One region of the Streptomyces sp. NPDC093252 genome, then DNA from elsewhere that is predicted to be linked to it. Evidence: riboswitches for the same ligand, from Rfam matches in the RefSeq annotation. Region 1 holds a riboswitch; each other region holds the start of a gene.

Region 1 (3,635 bases):
CCCCAAGGGACCCGCGTACGCACCCGACACCCCGACGCAGACCCCCGCAACACCCCAGCAACGCCCCCGACGCCCCGACGCCCCGACGCCCCGACGCCCCGACAGACGAATTCCCCGCCCCTGGTTTCCCCTCCATCGCACGCCGAATTGAACGCCCGGCGCGCGCCGAAGCGTTTGTTGGGTGGCCGGATGCGCAAGCGCACCGAAATACACCGGAGCCGGACGAGTAGAATCCCTCCGCACACCGGAAAAGGACAGCCGAAATTCCCGGCCGCCGAATATTCTCTTCTTTGTATACGGCGCTTTTGTTAAAGCCGCTGGCCCGACATGTTTACGGCATGTTGCGAAGTCCTCACACGCTCCGCGCCGCCGGCGGTGAACCGCAGCCGGAACGCGGACGTGGCGCGCTCGGCGTGCAGCGCGGTGAGCGCCCGCGCGCGTTCCGCGTCGCCGCGTACCACCGCGTCCACGATGGCGCCGTGCTCGGACCAGGACTCGGCGGGCGCGGACGGCGCCTCCACCGCGTACATCCAGGCGATCTTGTGGCGGAGCTGGGTGAGCATGGAGACCAGGGAAGGGCTGCCGGACGCCTGCGCCAGCGTCTCGTGGAACCAGCTCCCCAGGGAGCGCAGATCGTCGCTGCTGCCCCGGCGGGCCCGCTCCTGGCCGAGGCGGACGAGGCCGCGCAGCACCTTCAGATGGGCCTCCGTGCGCCGCTGGGCGGCCCGGGAGGCGGCGAGGGGCTCCAGGAGCACGCGCATCTCCAGCAGGTCGGCAGCCTCCTGCTCGCTGGGTTCGGCGACGCACGCGCCCGCGTGCCGCCGGGTCACCACGAAGCCCTCGGCCTCCAGGGTGCGCAGTGCCTCGCGGACGGGGACGCGTGAGACGCCGTACCGGCGGGCGAGGACTTCCTCGGTGAGCCGGCCGCCGCGTTCGTAGACACCGGCGATGATGTCGTCCCGGATCGCCGTGCACACCGAGTGCGCCGGAATACGCATGACCGACCTCCGCCTTAATCCCCGTGAAACGTCTCCGATTGACGTCGGAACAGTGACTCTATTGCAATCGGACGGAATTTCCGACGGGGCCCCTGATTCCATGGATATTTTTTGGACAGGGAGTGCCTGAAAGGGCGAAAGCCCCGGCCTGGGGGCCGGGGCTTGTCGGTGGGGGGAACTCGACGGGGGCGCGGTGGGTCAGATGCCGACGCCGTGGGCGCGGAGGTAGGCGACCGGGTCCAGGTCGGAGCCGTACTCGGGGCTGGTGCGGGCCTCGAAGTGGAGGTGTGCGCCGGTGACATTGCCGGTGGCACCGGAGAGCCCGATCTGCTGCCCCGGCGCGACCGTCTCGCCGGCCGACACGCCGATGGACGACAGATGCCCGTACTGGGTGTATGTACCGTCGTTCATCTTGATCACGACTTGATTGCCGTACGCCCCGCCCCAGCCTGCCTCCACGACCGTGCCGAAGCCGACCGCGTGGACGGGGGTGCCGGTGCCGGCGTGGAAGTCGATGCCGGTGTGGCTGCCGGAGGACCAGGTGGCGCCGCCGGCCTGATAGCTGGTGGAGACATAGGAGCCGGGTATCGGCGACACGAAGGTGTTGAGGCGCTTGCGCTCGGCCTCGCGGGCGGCGCGCTCCTCGGCCTCCCGCTGCCTCTCGGCCTCCTCGGCGGCGCGCTTGCGGGCCTCCTCGGCGGCCTTCTTGCGGGCGTCGTCCCGGGCCTTCTGCCGCGCGGCCTCCATCTGGGCGGCGGCCTGGGCGTCGATCTGGTCGGCGACGTCCTCGCCGATGCTGACGACGGGGGTGAGGCCGGTCTGCTCGGGGGCCGCGGCGAACGCCGGGGCGGCCAGAGTGCCGGCGACTCCGGTGGTGGTGAGCGCCGCGACACCCGCCGCGCGGGCGGTGGTGCGGTGCGTGGGGGTGGGACGCCGGTGCTTCCCGGTGGCGCGCGTGAACGCCATGGAGTGGCTGGTCCTTTCCTTCCCTCTCGCCTACCGGGTTAGCTGACGGGTTCGGAGCAGGAAGGTCTCCTACGGCTTCCCGGCACGCACGCGCGCGGGAGGCCGATTCACCCCAGGGACCTGGGTCCCCGGCTCCCCTGGCTCGCGCCGTACGGGGACTCGGCGATGACTGTCCGGTGCCGCGGACGCGGCGCACTGCCTGACGGACAGCCTGGGTGACGCTAAGCGGGAGATCTTTCAATCCCCAAACGGATCGGGGTTTTTGTTGCACATGCCACAGGGCAGACAGGCAGCCTCTCCCGCAATCCGGACATAGCGCTGCGGGCACGGCACATCCGGCACGGCACATCCGGCTCGGCACTTCGGACACGACCCGTACGGACACGACCCGTACAGAAATGGCCCGTACGGGTACCGCCCTTCAGGCGGCACGGCACCTCGGGCACGGTGTTCCGGACGCCGCGTTCCGAACAGGATGTTCCGGACCAGATGTTCCGGACCAGATGTTCCGGACAAGGTGTTCGGGACACGGCGTTCCGGACAAGGAAGGGCCCCGGCGACGCGATCCGTCCGTCGCCGGGGCCCCGCGCGGGTGCGCCTGCCCGCCGTGCGCTACTCGGCGGCCACCACCGTGACCGGCCCGATGCCCAGGGCCTCCACGGGCTCCTTGATCTGCGCGGCGTCGCCGACGAGGATCGTCACCAGGCGGTCCACCGGGAAGGCGTTGACGACGGCCGCGGTGGCCTCGACCGTGCCCGTGGCGGCGAGCTGCTGATACAGCGTCGCCTGGAAGTCGTCGGGCAGATACTGCTCGACCTGGTCGGCGAGGGTGCTCGCGACAGCCGCGGCGGTCTCGTACTTGAGCGGCGCCACGCCGACGAGGTTCTGCACGGCGGTGTCCCGCTCGGCGTCGGTGAGCCCCTCCGCGGCCAGGGTGCGCAGCACGGTCCACAGGTCGTCCAGCGCCGGGCCGGTGTTCGGCGTGTCGATCGAGCCGCTGATGGCCAGCATGGACGCCCCGGCGCCGTCCGGCGCGGACCTGAGGACCTGCCCGAAGGCGCGGACGCCGTAGGTGTAGCCCTTCTCCTCGCGCAGGACGCGGTCCAGCCGGGAGGTGAGGGTGCCGCCCAGGCAGTACGTGCCGAGCACCTGGGCGGGCCATACGCGGTCGTGCCGGTCGGCGCCGACGCGGCCGATCAGCAACTGCGTCTGGACGGCTCCGGGGCGGTCCACGATGACGACCCGCCCGGTGTCGTCGGCGCTGATCGGCGGCACGGGCCGGGGCGCGGCCGAGGAGCCGGTCCAGGCGCCCAGTGTGTCGCCGAGCAGCGTGTCGAGGTCGACGCCGGTCAGGTCACCGACGACCACGACGGTGCCGGTCGCCGGGCGGACGTGCTTCTCGTAGAAGGCGCGTACGGCCGCGGAGTCGATGCCGGCCACGGACTCCTCGGTGCCCTGGCGCGGGCGCGACATGCGCGAGGTCGCCGGGAACAGCTCCTTGGACAGCTCCTTGGCGGCGCGCCGCGAGGGGTTGGCCAGCTCGTGCGGGATCTCGTCGAGCCGGTTGCGCACCAGGCGCTCGACCTCGCTGTCGGCGAACGCGGGCGCGCGCAGGGCGTCGGCGAGCAGTCCGAGGGCCTTGGACAGCCGGGAGACCGGCACTTCGAGGCT
Region 2 (3,635 bases), on a different contig from region 1:
GCGATGAGTGAGACCACCGGAACCACCGGGCCCACCGCAACCGGCGGGACCGCAGGAACCACCGGCGCCGGGCCCGCCGGGCCCGTCCAGCCCGCCAGGCCCGCCAAGGTCAAGGAGAAGCGGTACCCCGGCATCTGGATCCGGCTGTTCATCTATGTCGCGGTGGGGCATGTCTTCGCCGCGTTCCTCTATCTGCTCTTCGAGGTCGGCGCGAAGTAGACCGGCCGGACCGGTGGCGGCCGGGCGGCCGACGCGGCGGCACCGAGCCGCCGCCCGATCTCCCGGCCTCCCGGCCGTGCTCAGCCCTCAGCCCTTCAGCCCTTCAGCCCTCTCAGCCCACCAGCCGCTCCCGCAGCCGCTCACGGGTCTCCGGGGCGAGCTTCAGCCCCCGCTCCAGATACGGTTCGACACCGCCCCAGGTCTCCTCGATGGTCTCGAAGGCCGCCGTCAGATACTCGGCGCGCGCGTCGAAGAGCGGACTGAGCAGCTCCATGATCTCGGGGGTGTAGGCGGTCGCGGCGTCGCCGCCGCGGCGCACCTTGTAGCGGCGGTGCTTGGCGTTGGACTTCAGATAGTCCTCGAAGACCGCCTCCCGCTCCACCCCGACCGCCAGCAGGGTCACCGCGATCGACAGCCCCGCGCGGTCCTTCCCCGCCGCGCAGTGCATCAGCGCCGGGACGCTGTCCTCGGCGAGCGCGTGCAGCACCCGGGAGTGCTCACCCGTGCGCTCGACGACGATCCTGCGGTACGAGTCGATCATCCGGCCCGCCGCCCGGCCCTCGGAGAGGATCTCCCGGAGCTGCTCCACCTCGCCGTCCCGGACCATCGCCCAGAACTCCGCGCCCTCCGCCGGGTCGCTCAGCGGAATGTTCACATTGCGCACGCCGGGCAGTTCGACATCCCTGCCCTCCAGACCCCGGTCGGCGAAGTTGCGGAAGTCGAAGACGGTGTGCAGTCCGAGGCCGGTCAGGAAAGCGGCGTCCTCGGTGGTGGCGTGTGCGAGATGGCCGCTGCGGAACAGCACCCCGTACCGCACCCGGCGGCCGTCCACGGTCGGCAGTCCGCCGACGTCACGGAAATTGCGGATTCCGGCCAGTTCGGGCTCGGTCGACGGGACCTGCTGCGTCACGGGGGCTCCTCCCAGTCGGCTCGCCCGCCCGGCTCCGTTGCCGGGTGGCGGCTTCCCTTTGACGATACGACATGACGAAACGGGCGAAAGCCCACAAAGAACCCCATGCTTCACTCTGGCTGCTCGATGCACCACTTCTCCGACTGTGCCGCATGTGGGAATTCTGTCCGAATTGCCATTCTTCATTACCTTGATTACAACTCGCTCTGGAATAAAGGAAGCTGGCGCGGCACCACGTGAGCAGCGTCATATCCGTGACCGTCCGTCGCCCCTCATGCCCACGTAATCAACCCCGTTTTCATGGGCCCTTGAGTGATTCGACAGGTGGAAATGCGACGGAGGGTGACCGGGAATTACCCGCATGGATCAAGAACGGGGCCTTTACATGGAACCCCTTGCTTGTCCCCGTGCGTCCAGGTCGCTTACGTTCGCCACCGAATCCGGGCGGAACGCCGAATCCTGCCGCCGTCCGGACCCCGCAGAAACCCACCCGTGCACGGCAGGAGCGGGGGACCCACAGGACTCAACGCCTGTTCCGGTCTCCGGAACGGCTAGGGGTTTAGTCGCGTTCCCCCACGCGGCCGGGCATCTCCAGCTCGCACCCGACAGCTCACCTCGCAGGCGCCGGAGAGGAATTCACCATGCCCGCGAAGGGTAAGCACCGCCGTCCCCGGAGCCTGCGTCTGACACGCTCCCTCGCCGTCGCCGGAACCGGCGGCGCCGCACTCGCCCTCCCGCTGATGGGTGCCGCAGGCGCCCACGCGGCCCCCGGCCAGTCCGTTCCCCAGAAGCCGGCGGAAGCCGTCACTTCGGCACCCAGCGCGGTGCCCCAGCAGACCGTCACCCGGATCGCCGACCAGAAGTCCGCGGCCCCGCAGACCAGCACCCGGACCTACTCCGTGAAGGTCGGCGACTATCTCTCGAAGATCGCCGACGAGCAGGAGGTCAGCGGCGGCTGGCAGACCCTGTACGCCGACAACCGCGAGGCCGTGGGCGACGACCCGTCGCTCATCCACCCCGGCCTCAAGCTGACGCTCGGCGGCAAGGCGTCCGGCGGCACCACCGAGAGGACCGGCACGACCGGGACGACCGGCACCACCGAGAAGAGCGAGAAGGCCGAGAAGAGCGAGGAGACCAAGGAGACCCCCGCGACCAAGTCGTCCGGCTCCTCCTCGTCCTCCGGCTCCTCGAACACCCCCGCCCCGGCGTCGTCCTCGGGCGCCAGCCTCCCGGTCGCGGGCGGCGTGGGCACCGCGTACCGCCAGTCCGGCAGCATGTGGTCCAGCGGCTACCACACCGGTGTCGACTTCTCCGTCCCGACCGGCACCTCGCTCAAGGCCGTCGGCGCCGGCACGGTCGTCTCGGCCGGCTGGGGCGGCGCGTACGGCAACCAGGTCGTCATCCGGCTCGCCGACGGCTACTACGCCCAGTACGCCCACCTGTCCTCGCTGTCCGTCTCGGCGGGCCAGTCGGTGAGCGCCGGACAGCAGGTCGGCCTCTCCGGCGCGACCGGCAATGTCACCGGCCCGCACCTGCACTTCGAGATCCGCACCGGGCCGGACTACGGCTCCGATGTCGACCCCCTCGCCTATCTGCGGGGCAAGGGCCTCTCCATCGGCTGAGGCACCCGCCACGCGCACGCTCCGTAGGCCGGACCCCGATCCCCGGGTCCGGCCTACGGAGCGTTCACCACGACCCGGGACCGATGGTGGGGGACCCGACATCTGACGATCCGTCGGACATCCAGGTATTCCGCACTTGACCAAGCCTTGGTCCGTGGCTTATCTCACCGCCCGTCAACCCTTTATTACGGTCGCGTAGCTCACATTCGAAGGGGAATCATGGGGCGATGTGGCAGACGATTCGAAGAATGACACCAGATCAGTGATCGGGTCGTACGTGGCGGTGGGGGACAGCTTCACCGAGGGCGTGGGCGATCCCGGCCCCGACGGGGCACTTGTCGGCTGGGCGGACCGGTTCGCGGTCCTCCTCGCGGACCGGCGCCCGGAAGGCGACTTCGACTACACCAACCTCGCGGTGCGGGGCAGACTGCTGGACCAGGTCGTGACGGACCAGGTGCCGAGAGCCGCGGCCCTCGCGCCCGACCTGATCTCGTTCTGCGCGGGCGGCAACGACATCCTGCGGCCGGGCAGCGACCCGGACGACGTGGCCGAGCGCTTCGAGCGCGCGGTCGCCGTCCTCACCGAGGCGGCCGGCACCGTCCTCGTGACCACCGGCTTCGACCCCCGGGGGGTGCCGCTGCTCAAGCATCTGCGCGGGAAGATCGCGACCTACAACGGACATGTCCGGGCGGTGGCCGACCGGTACGGCTGCCCGGTGCTCGACCTGTGGTCCCTGAAGTCCGTCCAGGACCGCCGGGCCTGGGACGACGACCGGCTGCACCTCTCGGCCGAGGGTCACACCCGGGTGGCCCTGCGGGCGGGTCAGGCGCTCGGCGTGGACCCCCCGGCCGACCCCGAACAGCCCTGGCCCCCACGTCCACCGC
Region 3 (3,635 bases), on a different contig from region 1:
TCGGCCGCCCGGCGGCCCGTACGGTCGCCGAGTACGAGACGTACGCGACCTCGCTCGCGGTCCTGCGCCACCGGGGCGACCGGGGCCGGGCCCGCGCCGACTTCGTCACCCGGGAGCGGGAACTGCTCGCGGCGCTCTGGCAGCGCCGGCACATCGCCGGACCCGCCCTCGCCCACGCCGCCCATCTCACGGCCCCGCCGGTCCGGCTGTACCCACCGCGGCACACGGTCGCCGGGTACGGCGGCAACCCGTATCGCTCCTGAGGGCGGCGGGCGGACAGACGGAACCGGCGGCCCTGACGTCGGGGGGTTGTCGTCAGGACCGCCGGGAGGGGGAACGGTCCGTCAGGGGTTGAGGCCCTTGTCTCGGAGCCAGGCCAGCGGGTCGAGGCTGCCGCCGGAGCCGGTGTGGACCTCCATGTGGAGGTGGGCGCCGGTGACATTGCCGGTGGCGCCGACCCGGCCGATGACCTCGCCGGTGGTGACCTTCTGGCCGACGCTGACACTGATCGAGGACTGGTGGGCGTACCAGATCTCGGTACCGTCATCGAGGGTCAGCACGGTCTTGTAGCCGTACGAACCGTCCCAGCCGGCCGAGGTGATGGTGCCGGAGTGGACGGCCTTGAGGAGTGTGCCGGTGGGCGCGGCGAAGTCGAGGCCGGTGTGGTACCCGGAGGACCAGAGCGAACCGGCCTGACCGAACGTCGAGGTGAGGGTGTACGACGAGGTCGGCAGCGCGAACTGCTTGGCCAGCTTGGCGAGGCGCTCCTCCTCGGCCTTGCGCGCGGCCTCCTCCTCCGCCTTCTTCTTCTCGGCGGCGGCCTTCTCGCGGGCTTCCTTCTCCGCCTTCTCGGCGGCCTCGGCGGCCTCCTTCTCGGCGGCGGCGAGCAGCGCCTTGGCGGCCTTGGTGTCGACCTGGTCCTGCTGGTTCTCGGCCTGGGCCAGGATGCGGGCGCGCAGCGCCTCACCGGCGTCGGTGGTGCCCTGGTCGGTGTCGGCCGGGGTGACGCCGAGGCTGCTGAGCGGGGTGGTGGTCGGCTCGGGCTCGGGCTCGTCCGTGTCGCCTTCGTCGTCCGTGAAGGTGGCGAGGTCGGGCAGGGAGATGGCCACCGGCGGCTTGCCGGTCTGCGCGGTGGCCATGCCGCCCGCGCCGACGGCGGCTATGACACCGACGCCCAGGACCGTGGAGCTGCGGGCCAGGCCGCCGCGGGCGAGTCCGCCGCGCTGCTTGGCCACCCGGTGCCGGCCGCTGCGGACCGGACGGACGGTCTCCGCGGAGGGGTTCCACTCCTCCCACGGGCCCTCGTCGGTGCGGGGGCCGCCGTAGACGACGGTCTCGACCGTGCCGACGGTGTCGCCGGTGCGCTGGGCGGGGACGAACGGGGCCCCTGGAGCAGGCCGGTTGGACGCCACGTAGGCGTACTCCTTTCCTTCCCTCATCGCCTACCGGGTTAGCTGACGGGTTCGGAGAGGAAGGTCTCCTACGGGCGTCACCGGCCAGGTCGCGGACAGCGGCCATGGCGGTATACGTCCGATTCACCCCAAAGTGGTGGTTCCCCGGTTCCCTTGCGGAATTCGGCGCTTGAGCACGGAGCCGCCTCTTGTGACGGCTGGTACGACCGCGCTGCGTTATCGGACAGTAATAGAACCCAGGGGTGATTTCCAAGCGCTTCCTGGAGATCCTTCACGCTCTTACGCCGGACGTACGGGCGATGAACGGGCGAAATTCGGGCGAGTCGACCGCCGAACGGGCAGGAGGCGACGGCCGCCACTTTATGACGGTGACTCAGATGTTATGCGGAGGGCGGTCGTTCATTTACCCACCGTGACCGGGCGCGGGTCCGCCCGGCTCCGCACCGGGCCGCCGTACGGCGAGCAGCGCCATGTCGTCCGTCATCCCGCCCCCGCTGTGCCGCCGCACCTCCTCGGAGAGCACCGCCACCAGTTCCGCCGGCCCCCGGAACCGCCGTCCCGCCAACTCCTCCTCCGGTTCGAAGAACTCGCCGTGCCCGTCCCGCGCCTCGGACAGCCCGTCGGTGAACAGCAGCAGCGTGGCCCCGCCCGGGAACTCCGCCTCCTGCGCCCGGTCCGGCCAACTGCCCAGGTCCCCCATCCCCAGCGGCAGCGCCGGTTCGGTGGCGGGCAGCGCGCGCAGCGAGCCGTCGGCGTACAGCAGCAGCGGGCCGGGGTGTCCCCGGTTGACCAGCCGGACCAGGTCCCGGCCGGGCGGGATCTCGGCGAGGACGGCGGTGGTGAACCCCTCGAAGGCGTCCAGCCCGTCGCGCCGGGTGCCCTCGCGGGCCAGCGCCCGTTCCAGCCGCCCGGCGACCGCCTCCAGGGTGGTCTCCCGCTCGGCGGCCTCCCGGAACGCCCCGATCACCACCGCGACGGCCGCCACCGCGCTCATCCCCTTGCCGCGCACGTCCCCGACCACCAGCCGGACCCCGTGCGGGGTGTCCTGCACCGCGTACAGGTCGCCGCCGATGAACGCGCCCGCCTGGGCGGCCTCGTAGCGGGCGGCGATGTCGAACCCGCCGATCCGCTCGTCCGGTTCCGGCAGCACCGCGCGCTGGGCCGCCTCGGCGATCTCCCGGGCGGAGGCGAGCCGGGCGTCACTGCGCCGCACCAGCACATTGATCAGCACGGCGAGCGCCGCGACGGTCGCCACCGTGATGACCTCGGTCATGGTCTTGGCGGAGAACGGCTGGTCCACCCCGAGGTGCACCACGAACATCACCACCACGGCCACCACCCCGGTCAGGACGGTGTACCGCAGCCCGAACAGCGGCGCCGCGATCAGGGGCGCGGCGGTGAAGAACGGCACGGCGGTGAACTGGTCGGGCGTCAGGGACTCGTACAGCGCGCCGCCGACGATCATCAGGGCCGGGAGCACGCGCACAACCGGTCGGATGTACGAGAACCCGCCCTGCGCCGCCGTTCCGCTCCGCGGTGTGCCGCCTTGCGGTGTGCCGGTTCGTGGTGTGCCGGTTCGCGGTGTCCTGCCCGGCCCCGGCGGCCCGGTGTACGGCCCCTCGCCCTCCGCCTCACCAGGCCGCACCTCGCGTCTCCCGCCTTCGTCCCTGTCCGTCCAGGGTTGCCGGAGCGGGAGCGGCGGGCGAGCCGGGCGGTCCGACCGGATGAACGGGGGGAGGGGGGAACGATAGGGACGCGGGGACTGAGGGGCGAAAACACTCAGGGCCGGAATCCGTGATCCGGATTCCGGCCCTGAGCCTTGAGTAGCGGGGACAGGATTTGAACCTGCGACCTCTGGGTTATGAGCCCAGCGAGCTACCGAGCTGCTCCACCCCGCGTCGGTGTGTCACCAGTGTACGCCATGGACGGGAGGGGTCGCACACACGGCCGCCGCCCTTGGCCCCCGCCCTCCCCTTTTCTCCCGCTCTTCACCTATTCACCGGGGTTTCCGGCGTGGGTGAGGGTCTCCCAGGCGACCAGCAGTCCGTCCGTACCGGCCGGGCGGGCGGCGGTGGCCAGGCGGTGGGCGGCCGGGACGGGGGTGCCGAGGCGGTTCTCCAGATGGTTGAGGGCGACTTCGAGTCCGGGGCCGAGGTTCCCTTCGACGTCCCCGCCGCCGCACAGCCGGCCGGGGGCGGGACGGCCCTGCCCGTAGGGGGCGTG

The links. A riboswitch is a leader RNA that binds a small molecule or an ion and turns the genes downstream of it on or off. The one in region 1 is predicted to bind cyclic di-AMP.
Positions count from the first base shown of each region.
Region 2: linked by a shared signal. The riboswitch ahead of AB0O01_RS09055 (M23 family metallopeptidase) and the one ahead of AB0O01_RS35595 (M23 family metallopeptidase) in region 1 are both predicted to bind cyclic di-AMP.
Region 3: linked by a shared signal. The riboswitch ahead of AB0O01_RS28105 (M23 family metallopeptidase) and the one ahead of AB0O01_RS35595 (M23 family metallopeptidase) in region 1 are both predicted to bind cyclic di-AMP.

Region 1 is NZ_JBFBEM010000026.1:6,233-9,867, reverse strand. Features, by position in the region: gene AB0O01_RS35600 (GntR family transcriptional regulator) at 309-998, opposite strand; gene AB0O01_RS35595 (M23 family metallopeptidase) at 1,197-1,964, opposite strand; cyclic di-AMP (ydaO/yuaA leader) riboswitch at 1,977-2,139, opposite strand; gene AB0O01_RS35590 (pitrilysin family protein) at 2,577-3,635, opposite strand, start outside.
Region 2 is NZ_JBFBEM010000004.1:41,034-44,668, forward strand. Features, by position in the region: gene AB0O01_RS09040 (XRE family transcriptional regulator) at 1-7, shown strand, start outside; gene AB0O01_RS09045 (DUF6126 family protein) at 4-219, shown strand; gene AB0O01_RS09050 (tyrosine-protein phosphatase) at 332-1,129, opposite strand; cyclic di-AMP (ydaO/yuaA leader) riboswitch at 1,597-1,766, shown strand; gene AB0O01_RS09055 (M23 family metallopeptidase) at 1,771-2,751, shown strand; gene AB0O01_RS09060 (SGNH/GDSL hydrolase family protein) at 3,014-3,635, shown strand, end outside.
Region 3 is NZ_JBFBEM010000014.1:242,576-246,210, reverse strand. Features, by position in the region: gene AB0O01_RS28110 (PrsW family intramembrane metalloprotease) at 1-263, shown strand, start outside; gene AB0O01_RS28105 (M23 family metallopeptidase) at 345-1,412, opposite strand; cyclic di-AMP (ydaO/yuaA leader) riboswitch at 1,425-1,590, opposite strand; gene AB0O01_RS28100 (PP2C family protein-serine/threonine phosphatase) at 1,816-2,892, opposite strand; tRNA gene AB0O01_RS28095 (tRNA-Met) at 3,237-3,310, opposite strand; gene AB0O01_RS28090 (alginate lyase family protein) at 3,405-3,635, opposite strand, start outside.